2 regions of the Arthrobacter sp. CAN_C5 genome follow, and region 1 is predicted to be linked to the other one. Evidence: riboswitches for the same ligand, from Rfam matches in the RefSeq annotation. Region 1 holds a riboswitch; the other holds the start of a gene.
The links. Region 1 has a riboswitch for thiamine pyrophosphate ahead of thiM (hydroxyethylthiazole kinase). Riboswitches for the same ligand answer to the same signal wherever they lie in the genome.
Positions count from the first base shown of each region.

Region 2: linked by a shared signal. The riboswitch ahead of H4V95_RS02740 (ECF transporter S component) and the one ahead of thiM (hydroxyethylthiazole kinase) in region 1 are both predicted to bind thiamine pyrophosphate.

Region 1 covers NZ_JAGGMZ010000001.1:1,676,401-1,691,636, forward strand. Annotated here, with positions in the region: gene valS (valine--tRNA ligase) at 1-1,708, opposite strand, end outside; gene H4V95_RS07930 (SDR family oxidoreductase) at 1,740-2,510, shown strand; gene ileS (isoleucine--tRNA ligase) at 2,818-6,159, shown strand; gene H4V95_RS07940 (bifunctional folylpolyglutamate synthase/dihydrofolate synthase) at 6,156-7,562, shown strand; gene H4V95_RS07945 (DUF4233 domain-containing protein) at 7,597-8,046, shown strand; gene ndk (nucleoside-diphosphate kinase) at 8,088-8,504, shown strand; gene H4V95_RS07955 (aldo/keto reductase) at 8,576-9,538, shown strand; partial or broken gene H4V95_RS07960 (3-oxoacyl-ACP reductase) at 9,591-10,356, opposite strand; TPP riboswitch at 10,415-10,510, opposite strand; TPP riboswitch at 10,601-10,701, shown strand; gene thiM (hydroxyethylthiazole kinase) at 10,693-11,526, shown strand; gene thiE (thiamine phosphate synthase) at 11,523-12,194, shown strand; gene thiD (bifunctional hydroxymethylpyrimidine kinase/phosphomethylpyrimidine kinase) at 12,182-13,042, shown strand; gene H4V95_RS07980 (EAL domain-containing protein) at 13,162-13,881, shown strand; gene H4V95_RS07985 (HEAT repeat domain-containing protein) at 14,051-14,503, opposite strand; gene H4V95_RS07990 (hypothetical protein) at 14,513-15,236, opposite strand, start outside.
Region 2 covers NZ_JAGGMZ010000001.1:549,200-564,435, forward strand. Annotated here, with positions in the region: gene dcd (dCTP deaminase) at 1-173, shown strand, start outside; gene H4V95_RS02700 (MFS transporter) at 177-1,688, opposite strand; gene H4V95_RS02705 (Na+/H+ antiporter subunit A) at 1,813-4,821, shown strand; gene H4V95_RS02710 (Na(+)/H(+) antiporter subunit C) at 4,818-5,312, shown strand; gene H4V95_RS02715 (Na+/H+ antiporter subunit D) at 5,309-6,919, shown strand; gene H4V95_RS02720 (Na+/H+ antiporter subunit E) at 6,916-7,500, shown strand; gene H4V95_RS02725 (monovalent cation/H+ antiporter complex subunit F) at 7,500-7,757, shown strand; gene mnhG (monovalent cation/H(+) antiporter subunit G) at 7,761-8,156, shown strand; gene H4V95_RS02735 (DUF4235 domain-containing protein) at 8,166-8,426, opposite strand; TPP riboswitch at 8,559-8,675, shown strand; gene H4V95_RS02740 (ECF transporter S component) at 8,743-9,360, shown strand; gene H4V95_RS02745 (ABC transporter ATP-binding protein) at 9,366-10,862, shown strand; gene H4V95_RS02750 (energy-coupling factor transporter transmembrane protein EcfT) at 10,859-11,662, shown strand; gene H4V95_RS02755 (RNA polymerase sigma factor) at 11,659-12,945, opposite strand; gene H4V95_RS02760 (YciI family protein) at 12,993-13,331, opposite strand; gene H4V95_RS02765 (YciI family protein) at 13,332-13,694, opposite strand; gene H4V95_RS02770 (aminodeoxychorismate lyase) at 13,784-14,668, opposite strand; gene H4V95_RS02775 (GlsB/YeaQ/YmgE family stress response membrane protein) at 14,824-15,084, shown strand; gene H4V95_RS02780 (aminoglycoside phosphotransferase family protein) at 15,081-15,236, opposite strand, start outside.

The sequences.
Region 1 (15,236 bases):
GCGAGTCGGCGCGGACGGCACTCGAGAAGAGCCAGGTCCTGATGATGTCGTGGCCCTGCGGTCGGAGGTCGAACGGGAAGACCTTGGCAAACAGGTCAGGGTTCTTCGGCCAGCCGCCCACAATCTGCGGCGTCAGTGACGAGGTGGCCCAGGTGTCCAGGACGTCATTCTCTCCGACGAAACCACCCGGCTGGTTGCGGGCGCTCTCCTCAAAGCCGGGCGCAGGCTCGGCCGCCGGGTCCACGGGGAGTGCCTCGTGGGAAGGAACGATCGGTGCCTCGTAGTCGGGCTCGCCGTCGGCATCCAGGCGGTACCAGACGGGAATCGGCACCCCGAAGAAGCGCTGCCGGGAGACCAGCCAGTCGCCGTTGAGCCCTTCGATCCAGTTCTCGTACCGGGACCGCATGAACGCGGGGTGGAAGTCGATTTCCCGGCCGCGCTGGATGAGCTTCTCCCGCTTGGCCTCGTCCCGGCCGCCATTGCGGAGATACCACTGCCGGCTGGTGACGACTTCGAGGGGCTTGTCGCCCTTTTCGTAGAAGTTGACCGGGTGGAGAACCTTTTTCGGCTCACCCTCCAGCTCACCGCTGGCACGCAGCAGCGCGACGACGCCCTCCTTGGCGCTGAACACGGTCTTGCCGGCGATCGTCGAATAGTTTTCCTGTGCCTTGGCGGTGCTGATCCACTCGGGGGTCTCCGACCGGATTCGCCCGTCACGTCCCACAATCGCCCGGGTTGGCAGCTGCAGTTCCCGCCACCAGATGACGTCGGTCAGGTCACCGAACGTACAGATCATGGCGATGCCGGTGCCCTTGTCGGGCTTCGCGAGGGGGTGCGCCTTGATTTCCACCTCGACGTCGAACAGCGGCGAGGTGACGGTGGTGCCAAACAGGTGCTGGTACCGCTCGTCGTCGGGATTCGCCACCAGCGCCACGCAGGCGGGAAGCAACTCGGGACGGGTCGATTCGATGAAGATCTTCTCCCCGCCGGGTGTGTGGAAGGCGATCCGGTGGTAGGCACCAGGCTGCTCCCGGTCTTCCAGTTCCGCCTGCGCCACCGCGGTGCGGAAGGTGACGTCCCAGAGGGTGGGTGCCTCGGCAAGGTACGCGTCCCCGGCCGCCAGGTTGTCCAGGAAGGCCCGCTGGCTGACGGCCCGTGAGGTGTCGTCGATGGTGCGGTAGGTCAGGTTCCAGTCGACCGACAGGCCAAGGGTGCTGAACAGGTTCTCGAAGACCAGCTCATCCTGGACGGCCAGTTGCTCGCACAGCTCGATGAAGTTTCGGCGGGAGACGGCGTCGAAGTCGCGCTGGTTCTTGGGCGGCTCGGCCGGAGGGGTGTAGCCGGCGTCGTAGGGGACCGACGGGTCGCAGCGGACACCGTAGTAGTTCTGGACGCGGCGTTCGGTGGGCAGACCGTTGTCGTCCCAGCCCATGGGGTAGAAAACGTTCTTGCCGCGCATCCGCTGGTACCGGGCGACGACGTCGGTCTGGGTGTAGGAGAACATGTGTCCCACGTGCAGGGAACCGGATGCGGTCGGCGGGGGAGTGTCAATCGAATACACCTCCGCCCGGGACGTTTCGGGGTCGAAGGTGTAGGTGCCGTCCGCCCGCCACTGTGCAGCGAGCCGGGATTCAAGACCCTCGAGAACCGGTTTGTCTGGGACATTTACTGTTGCGGGCGTGTCTGTGCCCGGAGTGTGTTCAGCCATACGGTCAATTGTTTCACGATAAGTTGGATCCATGACTTCCACACCAACGACGTCCACGCAGCGCACAGCAGTTGTCACCGGCGCGAGCACCGGCATTGGCGAGGCCACTGTCCGTCTCCTCGCAGCCCAGGGATGGCGGGTCTTCGCTGTTGCCCGGCGTGCGGACCGGTTGGCGGACCTCGCCGCCGAGACCGGTGCCATCGCTGTCCCCACCGATATCACCGCGGACGACGACGTCGAGCACCTCATCGAGGCTGTCACCGACGCCGGTGGCGCTGACACGCTCATCAACATTGCCGGGGGCGCGCGCGGGGCGGACCGGATGATCGACGCGAAGACCGCCGACTGGGAGTGGATGTACCAGGCGAACGTCGTGGGCACCATGAAAATGACCCGCGCGTTCCTTCCCCTGCTCCGCGCGCAGGCCCAGGGTGGCACGGTCCTGAACCTCACGTCCACCGCCGGCATGGTCTCCTACGAGGGCGGCGCCGGCTACAACGCGGCGAAGGCTGCCCAACGCGCGATGACCCGTGCGCTCCGGCTGGAGGAGGCCGAGCACGGTGTCCGCGTCATCGAGGTGCTCCCGGGCATGGTGCACACCGAGGAGTTCTCCCTGAACCGGCTGGGCAGCGCCGACGCTGCCTCGAAGGTGTACGACGGCGTCGAGAAGCCGCTGACCAGCGAGGACGTCGCCGACATCGTCGCCTACGCCGTCACCGTGCCCCACCATGTCAACCTCGACGAGATTGTGGTCCGGCCGCTGGCGCAGGCCGCAGCCCACAAGGTGATCCGGAAGCAGTAGCCGGGCAGGCAGTCCGGCCAAGGGAGCCGATATCGGCTAGACTGGGGGCAACAGCTTTGACCCGGCGATCACCGGTGAGCTTCCGGAAGAACCCCCGCCGCGCCTAACCTGCAACAGGTCAGATATCCGGCAGGTCAGTAGAACCGGACGGGTAAGCCCGTCACAGCGGTCACGAAGTGGCAGCCGCGAGGATATTTCTCGCCGGCGGCAAGTGAGGTGGTACCGCGGGTTCGGCGCGGGGGTTGCAGACTGACCCCAGCGGATGGACGCGTCCTCGCAGGTAACTGAACCACACCTTGCCTACAGGATGAACAACATGCCACAGATCTACCCGAAGGCCACCAGCCTGGACAGCGCCGCCGACGCCTCTTCTTCCTCGGCGTCTCCGCGCTTCCCGGAAATCGAGGAGCGAATCCTCAAGTACTGGGACGCCGATGGCACTTTCCAGGCCTCAATCGACGCTCGCGACGCAGACCTCCGCGATGGCGAAAATGGCTCCAACGAGTTCGTCTTCTATGACGGGCCGCCCTTCGCCAATGGCCTGCCCCACTACGGGCACCTGCTGACCGGCTACGCCAAGGACCTAGTGGGCCGGTACCAGACCCAGCGCGGGCACCGTGTCGAGCGCCGGTTCGGCTGGGACACCCACGGGCTGCCCGCCGAGCTCGAGGCCATGAAGCAGCTCGGCATGAGCGACAAGGCCCAGATCGAAGCCATGGGCATCGACAAGTTCAACGACGCCTGCCGGTCATCGGTCATGAAGTATGCCGGGGAGTGGCAGGACTACGTGACCCGCCAGGCGCGCTGGGTGGACTTCGACAATGACTACAAGACCCTGAACGTCGACTACATGGAGTCGGTGATCTGGGCGTTCAAGAATTTGTATGACAAGGGCCTCACCTACAACGGCTACCGCGTCCTGCCGTACTGCTGGAACGACGAAACGCCGCTGTCCAACCACGAGCTGCGGATGGACGACGACGTCTACCAGGACCGCCAGGACCAGACCGTCACGGTGACCTTCCCCATCCTCGCCGGTTCCACCGCGCTGTCCCAGGATCTCGCCGGCGTGCAGGCCCTCGCCTGGACCACCACGCCCTGGACCCTGCCCACCAACGCTGCCCTCGCCGTCGGGCCGGACATCACCTACGCAGTGGTGCCCGCTGGAGCGTCACTGGCCGACGACGACCGCCGCTTCCTCATCGCCGCTGATCTTTTGGGCAACTATGCCAAGGACCTCGGCTACGCCTCCGCGAAGGAGGCGACCGCCGCCGTCGAACGTTCCCTGCAGGGCGCCGAGCTGGCCGATCTGGCCTACGAACCACTGTGGGATTACCTGACTGACCCCGAACAGGGCGGCTATCGGAACGCCTTCCGCTTCCTGGTGGCCGATTATGTGACCACCACCGACGGCACCGGCATCGTGCACCAGTCGCCCGCCTACGGCGAGGAGGATCAGAAGATCTGCGAGGAGGCCGGGATCCAGGTCATCCTGTCAGTGGATGAAGGGGCGCGCTTCCTGCCGATGTACGGGCACGGGCCCCTCGCCGACATTGTGGGACTGCAGGTTTTCGACGCCAACAAGCCGATCACCCGGGTGCTGAAGGACAGCGGCAGGCTGGTCCGCCAGGCGAGCTACGTCCACAGCTACCCGCACTGCTGGCGGTGCCGCAACCCGCTGATCTACCGTGCGGTGTCCTCCTGGTTTGTCGAGGTCACGAAAATCAAGGACCGGATGGTGGACCTGAACCAGGGCATCAACTGGATCCCTGAGAACGTGAAGGACGGACAGTTCGGCAAATGGCTGCAGAACGCCCGGGACTGGTCGATCAGCCGAAACCGGTACTGGGGGAGCCCTATCCCGGTCTGGCAGTCCGACGACCCCGCGTACCCCCGCACCGACGTCTACGGCTCTCTCGCCGAGATCCAGGCCGACTTCGGGCGGCTGCCGCTGAACAAGGCCGGCGAGCCCGACCTGCACCGCCCGTTCATTGACGAGCTGACCCGGCCGAACCCCGACGACCCCCGCTCCCCGGCGGAGGGTCAGTCCACCATGCGCCGGGTCGAGGACGTCCTGGACGTCTGGTTCGACTCCGGCTCCATGCCGTTCGCTCAGGTGCACTACCCGATGGAGAACCAGGAATGGTTCGAGTCGCACAACCCCGCCGACTTCATTGTGGAGTACATCGGTCAGACCCGCGGCTGGTTCTATATGCTGCACGTCCTCTCCACGGCGCTGTTCGACCGGCCTGCGTTCCGGAACGTCATCAGCCACGGCATCGTGCTGGGCGACGACGGCCAGAAGGCGTCGAAGAGCCTGGGCAACTACCCGGACGTCACCGAGGTCCTCGACCGTGACGGCGCCGACGCGATGCGCTGGTTCCTCATGTCCTCCCCGGTCCTGCGCGGTGGCAACCTGATCGTCACCGAGCAGGGCATCCGCGACGGCGTCCGGCAGGTCATCCTCCCGCTCTGGAACGTGTGGCACTTCTTCAGCCTGTACACGAATGCCGCCGCTGGCGGTACCGGATACGAAGCGAAAACGGTGGGCCCGGAGCAGGCCGACCGCCTCGCGGAGCCCGTCGACCGCTACATCCTCGCCTACACCGGAAATCTGGTGCGGGACATGACGGCGTCCCTGGATGCCTTCAACATCAGCGACGCCTGCGAGACCCTGCGCCGCTACCTGGATACGTTGACCAACTGGTACGTCCGCCGGAGCCGGCAGCGGTTTTTCGACGAAGACACCGACGCCTTCGACGTGCTCTACACCTGCCTCGAGGCTGTCTGCCGGGCGGCAGCGCCGCTGCTGCCCCTCGTCACCGAGGAAATCTGGCGTGGACTGACCGGCGGGCGTTCGGTGCACCTCACCGACTGGCCCGAGGCATCGGCGTTCCCCGAGGCTCCCGACCTCGTCGAGCGGATGGAACGCACCCGCCAGATCTGCTCCACCGGCTCCAGCCTGCGGAAGGCGGCCAACCTGCGGGTGAGGTTGCCGCTCGCCAACCTCACGGTGGTAGCGCCGTCCGCTGGGAACCTTGACGGTCAGTATCAGGGGATCATCGCTGATGAGCTGAACATCAAGAAGGTCCGGCTGATCGACGCGGCCGACGCCTCACCCGAGGAATTCGGGATTGTGAGCAAGCTCGTGGTGAACGCCCGTGCCGCCGGCCCGCGGCTGGGCAAAAACGTCCAGGCCGCCATCAAGGCAGCCAAGTCCGGTGACTGGTCGGTAACCGCCGACGGTGCGGTGACCGCCGGTGAACTGGCGCTCGAGCCCCACGAGTACACCCTGGAGACGGTCGTGTCCGACGACGGCGACAACTCCGGGAAGGCTGTCACAGTCCTGCCCGGGGGTGGGTTCCTGGTCCTCGACACGGAGGTCACCGACGAACTCGCCGCCGAAGGAGCGGCCAGGGACGCCATCCGTGCCATCCAACAGGCCCGCCGCGACGCTGACCTGCACATCAGCGACCGGATCACGACCACGCTCCGCGCGGCACCCGAACTGGTGGACGCGCTGACAGCCAACGCACCGCTGATCAAGGCGGAAACGCTGACCACCGACCTGCACGTCGTCGCCGCATCGCCGGCTGACGGCGCGCTGACCGTCGGCGAGTACACAGTCACAGTAGAGAGGCACCCATGAGCCAGCAGACCCCGGAACCAATGGACGCCGAAGGCCCGGCCCCGGTAGGGAGCTTTGACCGGTTCTCGGTCGAGAGCGTCTACGCTGAACTACTCAGCCGGGCGCCCGAGAACAAAATGGAACCCCGGATGGCGCCGATGCTCAGGGCGATGGAGATCCTTGGCGAACCCAACAAGGCGTACCCGATCATCCACCTGACCGGGACCAACGGGAAGACCTCGACCGCACGCATGGTCGAGGGCATCCTGCGGGCCCACGAGCTGCGGACCGGACGCTACACCAGCCCCCACCTGAGCAGCGTCACCGAACGGATCAGTATCGACGGCGAACCGGTCTCGGATGAGACCTTCGTCCGGATCTGGGATGAGATCCGGCCGTTCCTGGAAATCATCGACGGTGAACTGGAAGCGGCGGGGGACCCCCGGCTGACCTACTTCGAAAGCATCACCATTCTCGCGTTCGCGGTCTTCGCCGACGAGCCCGTCGACGTCGCCATCATCGAGGTAGGGCTCGGCGGCATCACCGACGCAACCAACGTGGGCGACGGCCAGGTAGCAGTTGTCACGCCGATTTCCCTCGATCACACCGAGCTGCTCGGTGACACCGAATACGATATTGCCTTGGAAAAGTCGGGGATCATCAAACCGGGCGGCTTCCTGATCAGCGCGGCCCAGCCCCACGAGGCCGCCCAGGTGCTCCTCGAGAAGGCTCGCGAAGTCGGCGTTGAGTTCCGGTTCGAGGGAGTTGAGTTCGGGGTCGAAACCAGGACCATCGGCGTCGGCGGTCAGGTGCTGTCCATCAACGGGATAGCCGGCCGGTACGAGGAACTGCTGCTGCCCCTGCACGGGGCGCATCAGGCGCAGAACGCCGCCGTCGCCGTCGCCGCCGTCGAGGCATTCATCGGTGGCGGGACCCGTGAACTCGACGCCGCGGTGGTCCGCGAAGGGTTGCGAACCGTCACCTCGCCGGGGCGGATCGAAGTGGTGCGCACGGCACCGAGCATCATCGTCGACGCGGCGCACAACGCGGCCGGCGCCAAGGCAACCGCGGCAGCCGTCAAGGAAGCCTTCGACTTCAGCCGGTTGATCCTGGTGGTCGGCGTGCTCCAGGACAAGGATGCGGGAGCCATCCTGGCCGAGCTGCATGAGGAACTGGGTGGCATCCTCGAGGACGTCTGCCTGACCCAGTCGAATTCACCGCGCGCCATCCCTGCTGCTGATCTGCTGCAGGACGCGCTAGCGGCCGGGTTCGCCGAGGAACACGTCCACATCGCCGAACGGCTCGACGACGCGCTTGAATGGGCCGTCATGAAGGCCGAGGAAAACAACGACCTCGCAGGGGGCATCCTCATCACCGGTTCGATCACGGTGGTGGGGGAGGCCCGCACCCTGCTGGGTAAGTAGGGGAGTGCACATGGAGCAAAACCGGAAACGCCGTATGACCAAGGCGCAGCGGGAGTGGCGACCCGGAATGCCGAAGAAACGGCGTTCCATCAAAGTCACCTTTGCCTCAGTGGTCCTCACCCTCGAAGCGCTGGTGGTTTTGTTTGCGACCCTCGCCGCATTCGGCTTGTTGCGCGACACCATCTCACCAGTGTTGATCCTAACCGTGGGGATTGCGTTGGCCATCGCACTGGTCGGGGCGTGCGCGTTCCTGACCAAGCCGTACGGCATTGCCATCGGCTGGGTGCTGCAACTGGTCATCATCGCTACCGGGTTCATCGAACCCACCATGTTCCTGATCGGGGTGCTGTTCGCCCTGACCTGGCTGTACGGAATCCGTACCGGGATCCGCCTTGACGCCGAAAACGAGGAGCGTGACCGTCAGCAGGCCGAATGGGAACGGGCGAACCCCGAGGGCGGGTCAGAGCCCGGCACTAATGTTTAGTAGAGTTCCACTGGCCATACCCAACACTTTGGAGGACTTCTGTGAGCGCTGAACGCACTCTTGTACTGATCAAGCCCGACGGCGTTTCCCGCGCTCTGTCCGGGACTATTCTGGCCCGGGTTGAAGCCAAGGGGTACACCCTGGTGGACCTGAAAATGGTGTCGGCCACCCGTGCAATGCTCGAAGAGCACTACGAGGAGCACGTCGGCAAGCCCTTCTTCGAACCGCTCGTCGAGTTCATGCTCAGTGGGCCCATCGTCGCCGCGATCTTTGAGGGCGAGCGGGTCATCGAAGGATTCCGGTCCCTCGCCGGTGCCACCGAGCCAACAGCCGCCGCACCCGGCACCATCCGGGGAGATCTGGGCCGGGACTGGGGTTTGAAGGTGCAGCAGAACCTGGTCCACGGTTCGGACTCGGCAGAATCGGCGCAGCGGGAAATGGGTATCTGGTTCGCCTGAACCCGAACATGAGAGATTTTACCCGGGGCACCAGAAGGTGCCCCGGGTAACCGATGTTGTAGCGTAGTCCCATGACTGAATATCGCAGACTTGGCAACTCCGGACTGAACGTTTCAGTGGTGGGGCTCGGTTGCAACAACCTGGGCCGCTCCGGAACGCCCACCGAGACGCAGCGTGGCACCAACGCCGTCATCGGAGCCGCCATCGATGCGGGAATCAACTTTTTCGACGTGGCCGATTCCTACGGCAAAACCCCCGGCCTGAGCGAGGAAATGCTGGGCAAGGCACTCGTCAAGAACCGCGACGACGTGCTCATCGCCACCAAATTCGGCCTGGACCTGAAAGGCGCCAACGGTCCGGACTGGGGTGCGCGCGGATCGCGCCGGTACATCATGAAGGCTGTCGACGCATCGCTGCGACGCCTGGGCACCGACTGGATCGACCTGTACCAGTTCCACGCGCCAGACCCGCTGACGCCCATCGAGGAGACCCTTTCTGCGCTGGACGCCCTGGTCACCAGCGGCAAGGTCAGGTACATCGGCCATTCCAACCGGGCCGGCTGGCAGCTCGCCGAGGCCGAGTTCGTAGCCCAGCTCGGCGGATACACGCCCTTCATCTCGGCCCAAAACCACTGGAATCTTCTCGAACGCGGGATCGAAGCCGAGGTTGTCCCCGCAGCCGAAGCGTACGGGATCGGCGTGCTCCCCTTCTTTCCCCTCGCCAACGGACTGCTGACCGGCAAGTACAGTGCATCGAAGGTTCCGGCGGGCAGCAGGCTCACCCACTCCCGCACCAACCTGCTGGACGGCGCCGACTGGGACCAGCTCGCCGACTTTGGAGCCTTCGCAAGGGCCCGTGACCTGACCGAACTGCAGGTTGCCTTCTCCTGGCTGGCGGCCCAGCCGTCCGTCGCCTCGGTCATTGCGGGCGCCACCAAGCCGGAACAGATCGAGCAGAACGCCGAAGCGGTGTGCTGGGTACCCTCAGAAACGGAACTGCAGGAGCTCGACCGCATTTTCCCGCGGGCCGCCTAGACCAGTCGAAGCTCCTTGGCCGCCTGGGAGCCGGGACTGATCAAGGCATTGATCAGTCCATCACCAACCCGCCATCAACCACCAGGTTCTGCCCAGTTACGGACCGGGCCCAGGGCGAGGCGAAGAAGAGGACAGCGTCGGCGAACTCCTGCGGAGTGGTCACCCGCCCCAGCGGGGTTGATGCGGCGATGTAATCGAAGACGTCGTCGGGGGTCCCGGCGCTGGCGTCAGTGGTGCGCAGGAGCCCCCCGGAGACCATGTTGACAGTGATGTTCTTGCGGGCCAAGGTCTTTCGCCAGGGTCCGGGTCAGCGCAAGCAGCGCTGCTTTCGCCGCGATGTAGTCGTGATAAGGCACCACAGGGTTCTGGAACAGGTTCGTGCCGATGTTGATGATGCGCCCGAAGTTGTGCCCACGCATTCCCGGAAGTGCTGCCTGCGTGGTGTTCAGGCTGGCTTTGACGCTGCCGGCGAACTGGGCGCTGAAATCAGTCCAACTGATCTCCGCTGCGGTGGAGCGGGCATCCCCATTGAAAGTGAATGATGCCAGCGCGTTGTTCACCACCGTGGTGACAGGAGCTCCGAAGTGCACCCGCGCTCGTTCGAGAAGATCGCCGACCTGCAAAGGGTCCGTTACATCCGCTGCTGCAGCCAATGCCCGTTCCGGACCGATCTGGGCGGCGAGCTCGTGAGCCTGGGCTGAGCTGGCCCGGTAGTTAATGACTACGCGGGTGCCTTCAGCCGAGAACGCCTCGACGATGCTCCGGCCCAAGCCCCGACCGCCTCCGGTAACCAGGACAATCTGTTCGGTGAGTTGCATGCAGTACCCCGTCTGAAGTCGTGTGATAAGCGGGGCGAAAAGACGCATGAACCGACCGAAAAGACCGGATGGACATCCCTTCGCCAGTCCGAACTGGATCAGGTTCGACGGGTATGATCTCAGCCAGCAAGAACCGGCACCCCGTGTCGCTCCTGACACAGTAACCGGCGGGGAGACCGTCCCGCTACCCGGCAGGGCTGGCGCGGGGATTTGGGTAGGTCTGGGGCGTAGCGGTTAGGGTGGTGACCATGGCACGGGGTGCTGCTCACCAGAAGCAGCTGAGAATTGACACCCGTTGAACCTGATCTAGTTCGAACTAGCGAAGGGATGTCGTGGATGACTGTTCGTCATGCATCATCTGATTGTGCTCGACTGCTCGAAGAATTACGGTCCACCACCCCCTTGGTCCAATGTATTACCAACGCGGTGGTGACCAACTTCACCGCCAATGTCCTCCTCGCGGTCGGGGCGGCGCCGGCCATGGTGGATATTCCCTCGGAAGCCAAGCAGTTCGCCTCCGTCGCGTCGGGGATCCTTATCAATTTGGGAACTCCCCAGCGGGATCAGCAGACGGCGATGACCGAAGCCGTGGTTGCGGCGAATGCCGCCGGGACGCCGTGGGTGCTGGACCCCGTGGCCGTCGGATTCCTCTCTGTCCGCACGGAGCTGGCCGGTCAGCTGGCGGGGCGGAGCCCGAGGATCATTCGGGGGAATGCCTCCGAGATCCTCGCTTTGGCGGGTGCGGGCTCTGGTGGTCGCGGAGTCGATTCCACCGACGATCCTCTGGATGCTCTGCACGCGGCCCGGTCACTCTCACGGTCGACGTCGTCGGCTGTGGCCATATCAGGCGCCCACGATCTCATGGTTGGTCCGGATGGAGATGCCGTAGTCGTAGCGAACGGGCATGCCCTGCTTACGAAGGTGACGGGTGGGGGCTGCGCGCTGGGGGCCGTCATGGCTGCCTTCGCCGCTCTAACCGACGATGCCGTTCTCGCGGCCACTGCGGCCACGGGTGTGTACACCCTCGCAGCGGAGCAGGCGGCGGCGCGAGCAAACGGACCCGGGAGCTTCGCCATCGAATTCCTCGACCGGCTGGCTGCCGTGACACCCGACGACGTCGCCTCCGGTCTGAATCTCCTTGCGGTGAGCCCATCGGACGGCGCGCGATGAAGCGATGGAACGAGGCGGTGACCCTTCGGGACCAGCTGTCTCTGTACCTTGTGACTGACACTGGCCTGTGCCAACCTACTCCGGTAGCCGACGTCGTTGCAGCGGCGGTGGCCGGCGGCGCGACCATGGTTCAGGTGCGCGACAAGAACGCGTCAACCAGGGGTCTGCTCCAGTTACTTCTCGCGGTTGCCGAATCGGTTGGATCGATTGTCCCCGTGTTGGTCGACGACCGGGTTGACGTCTTCCTGGCTGCTCGGGCCCGCGGAGCACAGGTCGCCGGAGTGCACGTTGGTCAATCCGACCTGCCCGTCCATTTGGTGCGGTCAATCGTCGGTCCGGGTGCGATCGTAGGCCTCAGCGCTGCCACCGGCAGCGAAATCGGGACCGCTCACAACCTGCCGGCTTCGACCGTGGACTATTTGGGGATTGGTGCCATCCATGCGACAGCCACCAAAGCTGATCATCCCGATCCGTTGGGAACCGAAGGATTCGGTGCTCTGGCTTCGGGAAGCTCTTTGCCGTGTGTGGCAATTGGCGGGATCGGGGTATCCGATGTACGCCCCCTCCGCGACGCCGGGGCTGCAGGGGTCGCGGTCGTCTCAGCCGTCTGTGCGTCGACCGATCCGGAGGCAGCAGCGCGAGAGTTGGCCGGCCAATGGCGATCCTAGGGCCGCTTGCCCTCCGCCGGGTCCCCCGCGTTCTCAGCATCGCCGGAACGGATCCCACGGGCGGGGCGGGCATCCAGGCCGATCTGAAGAGTATTGCCGCGATGGGCGGTTACGGGATGGCTGTCGTGACAGCGCTCGTCGCGCAGAACACGAGAGGCGTCCGCTCGGTGCACACTCCACCGACCCCGTTTCTGCGTGAACAGTTGGATGCAGTGAGCGACGACGTGACCATCGACGCCGTGAAGGTCGGGATGCTCGGTGACGTGGCGACCATCGAGGTTGTCCACGAGTGGCTCCTCCGCGTTCAACCACAGCTGGTGGTGCTTGATCCCGTCATGATTGCCACCAGCGGCGACAGACTGCTGGCTGACTCGGCGGAAGCATCCATGCGGGGCCTGGTCGGAACGGTAAGCCTGGTAACGCCTAATCTGCCCGAGCTCGCGGTTCTGGTCGGCGCTCCGGTTGCCACGCACTGGCCGGAGGCCCTGGACCAGGCGCAGCGGCTCTCTGCCAGCACCGGAACGGCTGTCCTCGTCAAGGGTGGGCACCTGCTCACGGATTCGAGCCCGGATGCCCTGGTGGATGCGGCAGGAATGGCCGGGGAGACCCTTCGCGAGTTCCTCGCTCCCCGAGTCCCGACCGACAACACCCATGGAACAGGGTGTTCATTGTCCGCTGCCGTTGCGACCGTCATGGCGCGCACGGGGGACTGGGGTATCGCCGTCAGTGAGGTGAAGAAGTGGCTGCAGGAGGCCTTGACTTACGCCGACGAATTGCAGGTTGGTGACGGTAGCGGACCGATCAACCACTTCCACCACTTATGGCCAGCAGCATTGCCGGGCAAGTGAATACCTGGGAACGGTCCGACACGCCGAAATCGACTGACATCCGGCCCCCGTGACATACCGTAGACCCAACCCCCGAGAGGATCCCCATGGCATGTGACGGCTGCAGAACTTCGTCAAAGTTGGACTTTGACTTCAGCACGGCCTTCCAGCCGATCTATGACGCCGTCGCCGGGCGGGTCTGGGGCTATGAGGCACTGGTCAGGGGCTTCGCCGGCGAAGGTGCCTACGACGTCCTCTCGCGGGTGACACCGGAGCAGAAGTACCGGTTCGACCAGGATTGCCGGGTCAAGGCGATCGAACTGGCCTCGCGGCTGTTCCCTGCGGATCAGGAACTGAAGCTTTCCATCAACTTCATGCCAAACGCTGTCTACGAGCCGGCTGCCTGCCTTCGCGCCACGCTGCAGGCCGCCGCCCGCTATAGCTTCCCGACGTCCGCAATCATGTTCGAGTTCACCGAGAACGAGGAGGTGTCCGACACCGGCCACCTCACGAACATCATCACCGAATACCGCAGGCACGGCTTCACCACCGCCATCGACGACTTTGGGGCCGGGCACGCGGGGCTGGGGTTGCTCGTCGAGTTTCAGCCCGATCTGATCAAGATCGACATGCTGCTCATCCGTGGGATCGACGCGAGCCCGGCCCGGCAGATCGTCGTCGCCAGCGTCGTCGATATGGCGCACAAGCTTGGCATCACCGTCCTCGCCGAGGGTATCGAAACCGAAGGGGAGTACCTCGCGCTCAAGGCGGTCGGAATCAGCCTGTTCCAGGGGTACTGGTTCGCGAGGCCAGCGTTCGAGGAGCTTCCGCCGTTGCGTCACGTGTTGGTTGGTAGCTAGCGGCTGTCGCGCTTTGCCTGGCGTCTGGCAGCCTTCCCCCGGCCACCGGATTCGACCACTTCTCCCGCCGCTTTCCGGCGATAACTCGTCGTGTACTTATTGCGTGCACGCCGGATACGTTGGTGCAACGCCAGTAGCCCGTCCTCATCGAGAACAGCCAGGCGGTCTGCTAACGCATCCGACCGAGTGCTTCGGCGGCGAGCTTGCGCAGGCCGGGATCTGGTGCACCTTCAGAGACCTCGGCCACCTTGTCGCGCACCTCGGCGGAGAGTCCGGTAGACACCGACCGCAGCGAGAGCTTCTGCACCCCCTGATCATCATCGAGCATGAGACTGCCCAGCACCCTGCTGGCCGACTCCGGAGGCAGCATCGCCGCGGCCTCGGCCGCGGCCACCCGAACCCGGGCGTCGTCGTTCGCCGCCGCCGCCGCAACGACCTCCTCCGACTGTGCGCTGTCGATCGCACCGGCAAGGTAGGCGGCCTTGGCAGCAAGTCCGGGTTCCGTCTCACGGACCAGGGTCAGCAGATGAGGAAGGGCCTCTGGGCCGAGCCTCGAGGCTTCGGGGTAGTCGACCTCATCCGGGTCAAGGGCTGCCCGGACTTCCTCCATGGTTACTGACATGGCGCTCTCCTAAACGTTCACTGTTAGTGCGCTGTTGACCAGCGTAGTGGTTTCCGCACCGTCGAGATCGGGTGGCGGATTAGTGACATTCCAGGTGCCCCCACCCGTCATCAACCGGTCGGTCGGCGTGACATGGGGTAGGCCCAGCACGTGGCCTACCTCGTGGCCGAGGGTCCAGCTGCTGGCCGTGGAGGACACCGCGCAGCTGGGGCGGCCGGCTGGGAAGGCTGCACATCCGTTCGACGGCGGATTGGTACTTCTCACGAAATAGACCGCCACATGGTCGTTGCCGACATTGGCCCGGTTTCCATACAGCTGGTTCTGTTCGGTGGTGGTCGATCCCATGGTGCACCCGCCCACATCGAGGTCCGTGAGCAAGGGGAGGTTGAGGTTCTCGGTGGAACCGAGAGCAACATTGATGCCCCGGCTGGCGTAGACGGTCCGCATGGCCTGCACCATCTGGTCCACGGTGAAGCTCGTGGGAGCGGTCAGGATCTTCAGATGCAGGACAACGGTCGGGACCAGGCTCCACGCCTTCGACCAGGCGCTGCCGTCGGTGCCGCGGACAAAGACGTGCTCATGCTCCTGCCCCATGGTGTCGGCGACCGGTTCGGAGGCGAGAACACCGCCGTCGTTGTGGCGGCCCCAGTCGTGCCAGGCGCCGTTCCAGAAGGCTTTTTGCCAGAGGGCGTTGTCTGCGCCGCGGACGTAGATGTTGCAGACCCTGTTGTTG
Region 2 (15,236 bases), 1.1 Mb from region 1:
CCCTGCCGATCAAGCTGTGGCCAGGATCGAAAATAGGGCAGCTCTGCTTCTTCAGGCTCACCTCCCCGTCGGAACATCCTTACGGGTCAGGACCGTACGGCAACCGCTACCAGGGACAGCGCGGCCCGACGGCGTCGCGCAGTCACCAGAACTTCCACCGCACCGCTATCTGAGACCTAGTAGGACGGCACGACGGCGGGAGCCACCTTCGCCGGTGGCTTCACCGGGAGCAGCACCAGGAGCCCGGCGAGCAGCACCACCAGAATGCCGATGATCCCGTACCGCTGCTCACCGAAGATGGTGATCGACGCGGCGAAGAGGGCCGGGGCGAGGAAGCTCACCGCACGGCCGGTGGTGGCGTAGAGGCCAAACAGTTCACCCTCTTCTCCCGCAGGCGCCAGGCGGGCCAGGTAGGCGCGGGAGGAAGCCTGCGCCGGACCGACGAACAGGGTCAGCATCAGCCCGAACACCCAGAACGTCACGTCTCCGGTCCAGGTGAAGCCCAGCACCTCGTGGGTGCCCGGTCCGAGGATCAGGACGGCGGAGCCCGCAATCAGCAGGCCAATCAGCGCGACGATGATGACCCGTTTCGGGCCCACCCGGTCGTCGAGGAAGCCACCGACGATCGCGCCGACCGCGGCGATCAGGTTCCCGGCGATGGCGAAGACGATCACCTCGCTCAGCGTGAACCCGAAGGTACCCGCCGCGATGATGCCGCCGAACGTGAAAACCGCCGCAAGACCGTCACGGAAAATGGCGCTCGCCAGGAGGAAGAAGATGGTGTGCGGGCTGGTCCGGTAGATCGCCCTGACCCGGCGGAACAACAACCCATAGGACGCGAGGAAGCCCAGCTGCGCTGCCTTGTCCTGACGCGGGACTTCCGGAACCGCAAACATCACCGGCACCGCGAATGCCAGGAACCAGAGGGCCGAGAACACCGCGACCAACCGGATGTTCAGGCTGTCAGTGGTGTCGGAGCCAAACCAGGTGAAGGCTGGCTCCACAAACGCGACCAGCACCAGAATGAGCGCGACAATTCCGCCGACATAACCCATCGCCCACCCGAACCCGCTGATCCGCCCGATACTGCGTGGGGTCGAGATCTGGGTCAGCATCGCGTTGTAGTTCACGCCGGCGAACTCGAAGAAAATGTTGGCCAGGGCGATCAGGGCGACGCCCAGGAGCAGGAACTCCGGTTGGGGGAAGACGAAGAAGCAGAGGCCGGTGAGCAGGGCCACCAAAAGGCTGTTCACCCCCAGCCAGAGCTTCCGCCGTCCACCGTTGTCGGAGCGTTGGCCGGTCACCGGCGCGAGTAAAGCGATCATGGCGCCTGCAATGGCGAGGCCCCAGCCCAGCACCACCGAGGCCCGGGCTTCCCCGCCGAAGGCGTCACTGGTGAGGTACACCGTAAACACGAAGGTGGTCATCACCGCGTTGAACGCGGCCGACCCCCAGTCCCATGACGCCCACGCGAGTACTGGCCGCGACAGGAGCCTGCCCGCACCGCTCGCCTGGCCTGGAACCGCGTCCTTCTCCCGGGCGCTGGAGGAGTGCTGGGACGGTACCGGCTGGGGGGATTCCACGCTCATAGGGTGAATGCTATCCCGCGTTGCCCCCTGCGCAGCTGAGGTAGAAGGCCGTGACGGAACTAAACGTGTAACCGCCACCAGGTATTCCGCGCCGATCATCTCCACTGCCGACGGCGTAACCCGGCGGGATGCCCTGTATTCCACAGGTAGAATAAGTCGAAGCCCCTGACCGTCCGTGCTGTCAACAGCTGACCGTCTCACGCTGAGAGATCAGGAGATCATCGTGCTAATCGTGCTCATCGCGTTGTTCGCGGTAGCCTTTGTTGCGCCCCTGATCTTCCGCCGGCTCGGACGCTCGGCCTTCTACGTGCTGGCCGCCGTCCCCGCTGCTGCGTTCGTCTGGCTGGTCATCACCTTCGACCAGTACACGGGGGAGGGGCAGAACCTCCTCGAGGGCCAGCCCAACGCTCCACCGTCCATCATCTTCCGGTGGATCCCGAGCCTCACCCTGGAACTGGCCTTCCGGATGGACACGCTGGCCGCCGTGCTATCGCTCCTCATCCTCGGAATCGGTGCCCTGGTCCTGTTCTACTGCGCACGGTACTTCAAGCAGAACGACCCCAATCTGGGGCCGTTCGGCGCTCAGCTCCTCGCGTTCGCCGGTGCCATGTTCGGGCTGGTCACCGCCGACGACATGATCCTGCTGTTCATCTTCTGGGAACTGACCACTGTCCTGTCCTACCTGCTGATCGGTTACTCCCGGCACCGTCTTGCGGCACGCCGCGCCGCCCTGCAAGCGCTGATTGTCACCACCCTCGGCGGGCTCACGATGCTGGTCGGCATGATCATGCTGGGCCAGACCGCTGGCACCTATCGGATCTCGGACATCATGGCCCAGTCCGAATCGCTGCTGTCCAACGGGCTGGTGGTCGACGTCGCGATTGGTCTGATCCTGGTCGGAGCGGTCACCAAGTCGGCGCTGATCCCGTTCCACTTCTGGCTCCCCGGCGCCATGGCCGCTCCCACCCCGGTGAGCGCTTACCTGCACGCGGCAGCGATGGTGAAGGCCGGCATCTACCTGGTGGCGCGTTTCGCCCCGGGGTTTGCCGACGCCGCCTCCTGGCTGCCGATGATCATGATCCTCGGATTGGCCACCATGCTGATCGGCGGGTGGCGGGCGCTGCGCCAGCACGACCTGAAACTGATCCTCGCGTACGGTACCGTCAGCCAGCTCGGATTCCTCACCATGGTGGTAGGCCTGGGCGGGCCCGGCGGGGCGCTCGCCGGCCTCGGCATGCTCGTGGCGCACGGGCTGTTCAAGGCGACGCTGTTCCTGGTGGTCGGCATCATCGACCACCAGGCTGGCACCCGTGATATCCGCAAGCTCGCTGGAATCCGCAAAACTGCCCCCGCCCTCGCCGTCATCGCGACCATCGCCGCAGCATCAATGGCCGGCATTCCACCCCTGCTGGGTTTCGTGGCCAAGGAATCAATCTTCGAGACCTTCGTCCACCAGGCAGAGATCGATCCCACTCCCATCGGCACCCTGCTGCTCATCGGCATAGTGGCCGGCTCGGCGCTCACCTTCGCCTACAGCGCCCGGTTTGTCTGGGGCGGATTCGCCTGCAAGGGGAAGGAAGCCACTGAGTTCACCCGCGTGGAGAAGTCATTCCTTTTCGCCCCGGCCCTCCTCACCGTCTTCACCGTGGGGCTTGGACTCTGGCCGGCCCCGCTGGACGCCATCATTCAGCCGTACGTGACGCTGTTCGAGGCCGACGGCGAGGACAGCTACCTTGCCCTGTGGCACGGTTTCACCCCAGCTCTCGCCTTGTCAGTGGTCACCATCGTCGTCGGCGTCCTCTTGTTCTGGTTCCGCGCCCAGGTGGAGCGGACACAGTCCAGGGTGCCGGCCCTGATCGACGCCGAACGCGGCTACAAATACACGATCGGTACGCTCGACGACGTCGCCGTCTGGATCACCGGACGCACCCAGCGAGGTTCGCTGGCGTTCTACCTCTTCGTCATCCTGACCATGGCCATCATCACTCCGCTGACGGCGATCGTGTTCTACGACGCGCCGCTTCCGGACCAGTGGCACTACGCGGACTCGCCGGCGCAGGTGGCGGCCGGCGTCGTCATCATCCTTGGCATCCTCGCTGCGATCCGCGCCACCAAGCGGTTCATGGCGGTGCTCATGGTCGGGGTGACCGGGTATGGAATGGCACTGATTTTCGCGCTGCAGGGCGCCCCCGACCTGGCGTTGACCCAGATGCTGGTCGAGACGATCGTGCTGGTCGCCTTCGTGCTCGCGCTGCGCTCGCTACCCGCACGGCTGTGGCAAAAGGAGCCGGGACGGTACCGGTTGCTCCGCGCCGTCCTGGGGATCTCCTTCGGTCTGGTCATGGCGGCAATCGCGATGTCCTCCATGGCCTCACGTATCGCCGCCCCGGTGTCCCTTGAATATCCGGGCCTGGCCTACGAGGGCGGAGGCGGGGAGAACATCGTCAACGTCACCCTGGTGGACATCAGGGCCTGGGACACTTACGGCGAGATTTCGGTGCTGGCCATTGCCGCCACCGGTATTGCCAGCCTGATCTTCATCCGCGGGCGCGGTGACACCCGCCAGCGGGCCGAAAGCGTCAAATCCGGTTCGGTCGATCGCGGGCAGGAACCCCTGGGCGTGTTCGGGCGGGAAGCCGCGGCGCTGGAGCTGGCGAAGAAGTTCTCGTCGGTCTCGCGGGACGCGTGGCTGGTGGCCGGACGGACCCTCGCACCCGAGCGCAGGTCGATCATCTTCGAGGTCATCACCCGGCTGCTTTTCCACTCGATCATCATTTTCTCGATCTACCTGCTCCTTGCGGGCCACAATCTGCCGGGCGGTGGATTCGCCGGTGGGCTGATGGCCGGGCTGGCACTGACCGTGCGCTACCTGGCGGGTGGGCGCTTCGAGCTGGCGGAAGCCAGCCCGGTCAGTGCGGGGGTTTTGCTCGGTGCGGGTATGGCGACCACCTCCCTCAGCGCATTGATCCCGCTGCTGCTGGGCGGTCAGATCCTCCAGACCGCGATCCTGGAGTTCTGGATGCCAGTGTTCGGGGACGTCAAGTTCGTCACTTCGACCATCTTCGACATCGGCGTCTATCTGGTGGTCGTTGGGCTGGTGCTGGACGTGCTGCGCAGCCTGGGCTCGGAGATTGACGAACGCAGCGAGGGCCTCTCCGCATCGACCGATCCGGACGACATGCAGGCGCAGCAACAAGAACATACCGAGTCCGGCGAGGGAGTGGCCCGATGAGCGTGAACATCACCCTGCTGGTGGTCATGGCAGCCCTCTTCGCGGGCGGCATCTACCTGCTGCTGGAGCGCAGCCTGACCCGGGTCCTGCTGGGCCTGATCCTGCTGGCCAACGGTGCCAACATCCTCCTGCTCTCCACCGGAGGCCGGGCTGGCGTCGCACCGCTGTACTCAGAGGAAATCCCCGCGGACGCCTACTCTGATCCGCTGCCCCAGGCGCTGATCCTCACGGCCATTGTGATCTCCTTCGCCGTCACAGCCTTCATGCTGGGCATCATCTACCGGTCCTGGGTGCTGGGCAGGCGCGATGAGGTGCAGGACGACATGGAGGACCGCAGGGTGGCCAGTCAGAGCAGCTTCGACGCCGAAGACGACGCCGATGTGCCCGAGGAGACCACCGAGTTCACGCCGCTTGAGGAGGCCGAGGAAGCCCCCGGATCCCAGAACGCAGGAGTCCTCGACCTCTCTGCCGACCCGAAGGAGCCACGGTGAACATCGCAAGCTACGCACCGCTGGCGGTAGTCCTGCCCTTCCTCGGTGCGGCAATCGCTTTCCTCCTGATCCGCCACTCAAGGTCACAGCGTGCGGTGAGCATCTCCACGCTGAGCATCACCCTGATCCTCGAACTGTTCCTGCTCCAGAACGCTGCAGTGAACGGCGCAACCGCGGTGTTCATTGGCGGCTGGATGCCGCCGTTCGGGATCACCCTGGTGGTCGACCAGTTCTCGGCGCTGATGCTGGTCATCTCGACGGCAATCAGCCTGGCCGTGCTGGTCTACGCCACCGGGCAGGGAATGACCGACGGGGACGAGGACGGGCCGATCTCGATCTTCCACCCCACCTACCTCATCCTGGTGGCGGGCGTCTCCAACGCGTTCATGTCCGGTGACCTGTTCAACCTGTACGTCGGCTTCGAGATCCTGCTGACCGCAAGCTATGTGCTGATGACCCTGGGCGGAACCACACCCCGAATCCGTGCCGGCGTCACCTACGTGGTGGTCAGCGTGGTGTCCTCCCTCTTGTTCCTGATCGCGATCGGCATGATCTACGCGGCTACCGGCACCATCAACCTGGCCGACCTCGCCGTGAAACTGGGCGAAATCGACCCGGCGACGCAGATGATGCTGCACCTGATGCTGCTCGTCGCGTTCGGGATCAAGGCTGCGGTGTTCCCGCTCTCCTTCTGGCTGCCCGACTCCTACCCGACGGCGCCAGCACCGGTGACCGCAGTGTTCGCTGGCCTGCTTACCAAGGTGGGCGTGTACGCGATGGTTCGCACCGAGACCCTCCTTTTTCCGGGCGACCGGATCAATACGCTGCTGATGGTGGTCGCGATCCTCACCATGGTGGTGGGTATCCTCGGTGCCCTGGCACAGTCCGACATCAAACGAATGCTCTCCTTCACCCTGGTCAGCCACATCGGATTCATGATTTTCGGGCTGGCGATTTCGACGGTGGTCGGCTTGGGTGCTGCCATTTTCTACGTGGCCCACCACATCACCGTGCAGACCAGTCTCTTCCTGGTCACTGGGCTGATTGAACGTCGTGGCGGGACCGCCAACATGGACCGCCTTGGCGGTCTGGCCAAACTCTCTCCGCTCCTCGGAATCCTGTTCTTCATCCCGGCCATGAACCTTGCCGGCATCCCGCCGTTCTCCGGCTTCCTTGGCAAGCTGGGGATCCTGCAGGCAGGCGTCGAGCTGGGCTCGCCGATCGCCTACGTGGCCGTCGGCGCCAGCGTGATCACCTCCCTGCTGACACTTCTGGCGATCGCGAGGGTCTGGAACCGCGCGTTCTGGCGCCGCCCGGAAGACGCCCTCCATCCCGACCCCATCCTGCTGGCAACCAAGGCTGACGGTTCAGCGGTCCGCACCTCGCAGCGCGTCAACGGTGAAACGACCGGCCGGTTCTCCGGACGCAACCCCGTCAACCTGCTGCCACGCACCATGGTCGGTCCGACCATGGGACTCGTGGGGCTCGGCCTGCTGCTCACCCTGCTGGCTGGCCCGCTGTTCGAGATCAGCGACAACGCAGCGAAAAACATGCTGGAACGCACCGACTACATTGAGGCTGTCCTCGGCGAGGGGAGCGCACCATGACCCGGCAGAAGATCCCGTTCATCACCGAACTGCCTCTGATCATCTGGCTGGTCATTGTCTGGGGTGCACTCTGGCAGGACTTCAGCCCGGGTAACCTCATCTTCGGCGGCCTGATCGCCTACGCCGTCGCCAATCTGCTGTACCTGCCCCCGGTGGAGCTCAGCGGACGGTTCAACGTGCTCTACGCCGTGCCGTTCGCGGTCCGGTTCATCTACAAGCTGGTGGTCGCAAGCTTCGAGGTGTTCTGGCTCTCGTTGACCCGCGGGCCGCACCTTGTGAACGCCGTCGTCGCCGTGCAATTGCGTAGCCCGTCAGACCTGCTGGTCACCACCACAGGGCATGCCCTGTCCCTGATCCCCGGATCGCTGGTGATTGAGGTGGACCGTTCCACCTCAACCCTGTACCTGCACTGCCTGAACGTCGTCACCCCCGAAGATGCTGCAAAAATCCGGTCCGACGTGCGCGCCACCGAAGCCTGGCTGATCAGGATCATGGGAACGCGGGACGATCTGGCGCTGCTGACAGCCGAGGACCGGTTCGATGAGGAGAACGACTCCCGTCAGGAAGGGGCCAGCACATGATGACTGTCGCCATCATTATCTCTGCGGGCCTGCTCGTCCTCGCCGCCCTGTGCGCCCTGTACCGCATTGCCCGGGGCCCCTCCATCCTGGACCGGGTGCTCGCCATCGACGTGCTGCTCGCCACCATCGGTGGGGCACTTGCCATGGATATGGCGGTCAACCGGCACCTGGACAACGTGGTGCTCCTGGTAGCCATCTCGGTGATCGGGTTCATCGGCTCGGTCACCGTGGCGCGCTTCGTGACGGACAGGAAATAGGACATGAACGAGACAGTGAATGACGCCCTGACCGCCGTGTTCCTGATCGGCGGATCCCTCATGTCCGTTGCTGCCGGTGTCGGGCTGCTCCGGTTTCCTGACCTGTTGGCCAGAATGCATGCGGCCACCAAACCCCAGGTGTTGGGGTTGCTGTTGTTCCTGCTGGCGATGGCACTGCAGCTGGGCAGCTGGGTCCTGCTGCCCGTGCTGTTGTTGTGCTGGATCTTCATGCTGCTGACCGTCCCCGTCTCGGCCCACATGGTGGGACGGGCAGGCTACCGTACCAAGCACATGCGGCGTGACCTGCTCAGCATGGACGAACTCGATGAGGTCGTAGAGAAGGCGGCCGGCAAAAGGGCGCCCGACCCGAATATGGCCGAGCGCCCCGACGAGACGTAAAGCGGGCGCCTAGGTCAGGTCGCGGGTCTTCGCGAACCGGAGGGCTGCCTTCTGCGTGGTGCGGTTGGTGAGGACCTGCAGGACCGCTCGGACGGCCCCGGAAATCAGGGCGAACGCGATGGCGGAGCGCAGGCTGTTCTCGAGGGCGTCCTCATCCTTGGGTGATGCCTTGCCGGTGGTCTTGTGCCAGATGAAATCCACCAGCTTGGCGCCGACAATTCCGGCTCCGAGGCTCAGTGCTACGCCGAGCAGTTTCATAAACTGGTTCATGGGTGTCTCCTTCGATGGTTGCTCTTTTTCCTAGCCTAGCGTTTCGCCTCGTCGACAACGACGCATCCGTCGCCGAACGCTGGGTGGTTTGGGGGCGGAGTGAAACGATCAGGTGTACGCTGGAAAATGCTAAACATACGACAGGGGAGCGCCGCTCAGATCATGAGCGGGCGCTGAGAGTGCGGACTACCGCAGACCCTCGAACCTGATCCGGCTAGTACCGGCGAAGGGAGTCGAGTATCTCAGGGTGCCCGGCCAGTGGCATTGCTGCAGGCCTTAGGTGCCCTCCCCTCCTGTACCTCAGGAGGAATTCAACATGGCTTCATCACCAGCACAAACCCGTAACACCCCCACCCGACGCCCCAACTATCAGTGGCGCGTGGTCGATATCGTCGTCGCGTCGGTGGTGGCGGTCGCCGTCGGGGTGGTGTTCTTCGCCTGGTCCGCCGGTTACACAGGCATCGCAGCGATCACCAGCGCGTTCCCGCCCTTGGCAGGACTCTATACCGGAGGGTGGCTGATCGCCGGGGTTCTCGGCGGCCTCATCATCAGGAAACCCGGCGCGGCCATTTACTGCGAGGTGCTGGCGGCCGCCGTTTCGGCACTCCTCGGCACCCAGTTCGGCCTGACCACCCTGCTCTCCGGTGCCATCCAGGGACTGGGGGCGGAACTGATCTTCCTGCTGTTCCTCTACCGCAAATGGAACCTCGGGGTGGCGTTGCTCGCCGGGCTGGGTGCTGGACTGGCCCTCGCCATCTCCGAGAACATCCTCTACAACGCCCTCTGGGCCGTGGAATGGCAGCTCATGTACGTGCTCTTCGCATCCATCTCCGGTGTGGTGATCGCGGGGCTTCTCTCGTGGCTGGCCGTCCGGGGACTGGCTAAGACAGGCGTCTTGTCCGCCTTCGCCGCCGGACGAACGGCTGACGTCTAACCGGTATGGCCGAGCAAACGAGGGAGCGGGCAGCCGTCAGGATCGCAGCCTGCGGCTGGAGCTGGCGGCACGCCGGGCGCAAGAGACCAGCGGTCCAGGACATTGACCTGGTGGTCGAGCCCGGGGAACGGGTGTTGTTGCTCGGCGCGTCCGGTTCCGGGAAGTCCACCCTGCTGCATGGCCTGGCGGGCGTGCTCGGCGACGACGGTCAGGGCGAGGAGCACGGTTCCCTCACCCTCGACGGAAGCCCGCCCGGCCGGGTCCGGGGACGCGCCGGGCTGGTCCTGCAGGACCCCGACACGCAGATCGTCCTCGCCCGGGTGGGCGACGAGGTGGCGTTCGGGGCCGAGAACCAGTCCGTCCCCCGCACGGAGATCTGGGAGCGGGTGTGGTGGGCGCTCGACGACGTCGGGCTGGACGTTCCCCTGGACCGGTCCACCACCGCGCTTTCCGGCGGGCAAAAGCAGCGCCTCGCTCTCGCCGCGGTGCTGGCCATGCAGCCCGGGCTGCTGCTGCTGGATGAACCGACAGCCAACCTCGACCCCGAGGGTGTCCTGGAGGTGCGGGACGCCGTCGTCCGTGTCCTGGATCGAACCGGTGCCACCTTCGTGGTGGTGGAACACCGGGTGGCGGTCTGGGCTGACGTGGTGGACCGGGTGGTGGTGCTGGCGGCCGACGGCGGTATCCTCGCCGATGGCCCGCCGGGCACCGTCCTCACTGACTCCCGCACCCGCGAGCGGCTGGCGGAGGCCGGCGTGTGGATCCCCGGGCACCAGCCAGCCGTGCCAGGGCTGCTGCCGTCCCCCGGGGACCCGCTGCTGGCAGCCCGTGGGCTTTCGGTCGCCCGGACCAGGCGCGGTCCAGTGGTGCTCGACGGCGTCGACGTTGACCTGCAGGCGGGGGCGTCGCTGGGCATTGTCGGACCCAACGGGGGCGGCAAATCCACGCTCGCGCTGACCCTGGCCGGGCTCCTTCCGCCGCGGGGCGGAGTGCTTCAGGCCGCTCCGGCGCTCGCCCGCGGCGCCAGCACCAACCCCCACGCCTGGAAGTCAGCCCAGCTGGTGACCCGGATCGGAACCGTGTTCCAGGAACCCGAACACCAGTTCCTCACCCACCGGGTGATCGACGAACTCGAATTCGGGCCGCGCCGCCTGGAAGGCAGCGACGAGGCGACCCTCCGGCGGCGGGTCGATCCGATCGCTGAGCGGCTCAGGCTCACATCGCTGCTGCATGCCAACCCCTTCACGCTCTCCGGCGGTGAAAAGCGCCGCTTGTCGGTGGCGACCATGCTGGCCACGAACCCCGACATCCTGGTGCTGGATGAGCCCACCTTCGGGCAGGACGCGAACACCTGGGCGGAGCTGGTAGCCCTGATGGCTGAACTGATCCAAGGCGGTGGCAGCCTGGTGGCCGTCACCCACGACCAGGAGTTCACCGAGGCGCTGGGAAGCCGGCTGCTGCGTGTCGCCGATAGCCAGGCAGTACCGGAGGCGGCCTCGTGAGCGTTGATGTGCTGACGCCGCAGCTCACCGGCCGGCTCCTGCCGCGGGCCAACCCGCTATCCAAACTGTTCGCTGCGGTCCTGGTGACAGTGGTGGTGATGCTCAGCATCGACTGGGTGAGCGCCGCCGTCGTGCTGGGGAGCGAACTGCTGCTGCTCCCGCTGCTGGGGATCAGCGCCTGGCAACTGCTGAAGCGAACGTGGCCGCTGGTCGTGGCGGCGGTGGTCGCAGGTTATGGCACGGCCCTGCTGGCGGAGAAGACGGGAGCGGTGCTCCTGGAATTCGGTCCGGTGCTCTTCACCCAGGACTCGGTGAACTCGGGGATCGCTATCGGGTTGCGTGGGCTGGCCATCGCCCTTCCCGGTATTTTCCTGCTGACGACCACCGACCCGACGGACCTCGCCGACGCGCTGGCGCAGAAACTGAGGATGCCGCACCGGTTTGTGCTCGGTGCACTTGCGGGGCTGCGGTTGGTGGGTCTTTTGGTGGACGAGTGGCGGACACTCGGCCTGGCCCGGCATGCCCGCGGGGTCGGGTTTGAAGGCAACCCCGTGGCCCGGTTTCGAAACTTCCTGGGGCAGGGGTTCGGGCTGATTGTGCAGGCCATCCGCCGGGCCACCCGGCTGGCGGTGGCCATGGAGGCGCGCGGGTTCGGAGCAGGGGACCGCACCTGGGCGAGGGAAAGCACCTTCACCCGGCTGGACCTCTGGGTTTGCCTGGTCGGCGTGCTGATCGCCGGAACAGCGGTCACCGCCGCGGTGCTGGCCGGGACCTGGAACTTCCTCCTCGACGCCAGTTAGCCGGAGGGCTCGTTGCCCCGGCCCGCCTGTTCGCCGACCTCGGCGGCCCGACGCCGGAGGTGGTCCCGTTCTGCAGCATTACCGCAGAGTGCGATCGCGGCGTTAAACGAGGCAGCCGCCTCCGGTGCCCGACCCGCGCGTGCCAGAAGCTCGGCCCGCACCGCGGGAAGACGATGGTGGTGGGGGAGCCGTTCTTCCAGCCCGGCCAGCAGCGCGAGACCTGCCACGGGGCCTTCGTCCTCCAGCACGGCAACGGCGCGCGCGAGCCGCACCACGGGGGAGCCGGTCAGCGCTTCCAACTCGGAGTACAGGGTTGCGATCCGGTGCCACCGGGTGTCGGCTGCGCGGGCCGCGACAGCATGCTCGGCGGCGATCCGGGCCTGGAGCAGGTACTCCAACGCCAGCCCCGATGTTCCCGGGGGAACCCTGCCCAGCAGGTCCAGCCCGGACCGGATCTCGGCGGTATGCCATCGGGTCCGGTCCTGGTCCGGGAGGAGCACCAGCGAGCCATCGGCTGCTACCCGGGCGTCCCGCCGCGAATGCTGGAGAGTCATCAGGCCGAGCAAGGCGAGGACCACCGGCTGGTTGGGGAGCAGGTCATCGAGCAGCCGGGCCAACCGGATCGCCTCGGCAGCGGACGAGGTGCGCACCGGGTCTTCACCGGTGGCCGGAGCGTACCCGGCGGTGAAGACAAGGTAGATGACGGCGGCCACCACCTCCAGCCGTTCGGCCAGCCGGTCCGCTGCCGGAAGGGTGAACGGAATCCCCGCCGCCGCCACCTTCTTCTTAGCCCGGGTGAGCCGGGCGGCCATGGTCGACTCCTGGACCAGGAACAGGCGGGCAATCTCGGTGACACTGAGGCCGTTGACGAACCTCAGTGCAAGGGCCGCCCGGGCATCGGCGGAGAGCGCCGGGTGACAGCAGGTGAAGAGCATGCGCAGCCGCTCGTCGGGTATGTGGCCGCCGGCGTGGATTGCCTGAGCGGCGTGGGCTCGCACTTCGGTGTCGACCACCATGAGCGGTTCCCGCCGCCGCGCGATTGCCTCGGCACGCACCTGATCCAGGGCGCGACGCCGGGCGGCTGTGAGCAGCCAGGCCGCAGGGGAGTCGGGGGTTCCGTCCCGCGGCCAGGTGCGGACCGCCGCAGCGAACGCTTCGGCCAGCGCATCCTCGGCGAGGTCAAGCCTGCGGAACCGGCCCACCAGCAGGGCGAGGAGCCTGGCCCAATGGTCCTGCCAGGCCCGCTCGAGGGCAGCGTGTGCGTCCCCGGACGGAACCGGCATTGGTGTGCTCCCTGGTATTCGGTGATGGACCGGTTCTCGGTGATAGATCAGTATTCGGTGATGGGGCGCAGCTCCACCGTGTACTCGGGGAGCAGCTTCACCAGGTCCACCGCGACGTCGAGGTCCGGAACGTCCAACACGTAGAAACCACCCAGCTGTTCGGCGGTTTCAGCGAACGGCCCATCGGTCAGACTCACCTGATCCCCGCGTCGCCGCACGGTGGTCGCTGTCGAGACGGCGGCCAGCGCTTCCCCGGCGATGATCGTCCCTCGCTGGCGGGCTGCCTCTGAGAAGGCATCGTGTTCGCCCATCCACTGTTCCTGTTCGGCTTCGGTGGCATTCGCCCAGATCGACTCGTCTTGGTAGAGAAAGACTGCGATTTTCATCTAGCTGCCCTCACTGGGTGGGATGGTGGCCCGGATCTCGGCGGGCCCGGTGGTGTCGGCCAGCAGCTCACTGACCAAATGCGCAAGGGATTCGAGGTTGTCAGTTTCCACCAGGTAAAAACCGCCCAGCTGCTCTGCCGTCTCGGTGTAGGGCCCATCGGTGATGCCGACGCTGCCGCCCCGCACAATCCTGGCGGTCCCGGACGGCTGCAGTTCCGCGCCTCCGGTGATCTTGTGCCCGTCCTCGCCGCAGCGCCGGGTGAATTCGTCATGGCGTGCGAAGGTCTCGGCGCGTTGTGAGGGTGTCGCGTCGAGCCAGGCGCGCTCGTTGTCGTGCAGCAGGATGATGTATTCAGTTCTCATCTGAAAGCTCCTATCGTGTCCTCCGAAGGCGCCCTGTTGCGCCGCTCATGTCCATGACGGCTCACCCGGGCGGAAATCGACAACCGGCGTCAGGATATTTTCGCTACCAGTGCCGACAGTTCCTCGGTGAGCTCGGGCGGGGTGGGAAGCTGTTGTCCGTCGAGCGAGTTGACTGGGGCGAGCAGCCGGATACTGGAGATCAGCCAGACGCCGTCGGCGTCGTACAGCTCTGCGGGGACCAGCGGACCGTACCCGAGTTCCCACCCGGCAGACTTCGCCACCTCGAAGAGCGCACTCTGCGAAGTTCCGGGCAGGATACCGCTCTCCAGCTGGGGGGTCAGCAGCGTCTTCACGCCGTCCCGGACCCGGGCCAGCAGGACCGTGGAGGTGGGACCCTCCAGCACCTTGCCGTCGGAGGAGGTGAAGATGACATCGTCGGCGCCATGGGCCTGCGCGTACCTGACCGCGGCCATGTTGACCGCATAGGAAAGGGTTTTTGCGCCCATCAGTAGCCACGGAGCCCGCTGGGCCACCGTGCTGTCATACCCCCGGTCGAGGAGCAGCACTGCCAGCCCGTCCCGCCGCTGCCGCCGGGTCTTCTCGGGGACCGGCGCCACCTGCACCCAGGCGGTGGGCGTCGTGGCCCCCTCGACCCCGCGGGTCACTACCAGCTTCACCGTCAGCTCGGTCTCCGGCAGAACGTCAGCACCCGCCGTGTACTCGTCGAGCGCTGTAGCAATTGCCCGCCGCCATGCCTCCTGTGGGGGCAGGTCAAGGTCCAGCGCCCGCGCCGAGGACGCGAGTCGGTCGAGGTGCGCCTGCACTTTCCGGGCCTCACCGTTGAGGGCCAGAAGCGACTCGAAAATGCCGTCTCCGCGCGTCGCGCCAAGGTCGGTGGCCATGATCTGCGGCTGGGTGGCGTCGGCCACGCGACCGTCGTCGTAGGCGGGATCAAGGAATACGAGAACAGTCATGGGATCAGCTTAGTTGGGTACCTGCCGACGGCGACGGCGGCGCACTGGCCGGTTTCACTGGGCAGTGCGCTCCCGATAGAATTTCATCAGTAGTGTTACCAAATGGCACTTTTTCCCGCCGGAACGGGAAAGCCCCCACAGAACGGATTGTTATCGTGATCGGATTCATCGTCGCTGGACTCATCATCGGCGCATTGGCACGGCTCATCAAGCCAGGCAAGCAGAACCTCAGCCTCCTCGCGACCCTGTTGCTGGGTCTTGCCGGCTCGGTGATCGGTGGAGTGATCGCCAGCCTCCTGGGCACCGGGCAGATCTTTGAGTTGAACGTGCTTGGCTTCGTCGTCGCGGTCATTGCCTCCGTACTGCTGATCGGTGTGGCCGAGGGCATGAGCGGCCGCCGGAAGGTCCGCCGCTAAGGCTGTCCCTGATGGTCCTTCAGCACTTCGCTGATCACCCGGCGGGTGGCTGACTCCCCGTCGGAGCCGGTGCCGATGCATTCGACCAGGGTGATGAGGGCCTTCCACAGTGCCCATCCCCGGGCCCGCGCCCAGGTCCCGTCATCGAGGCG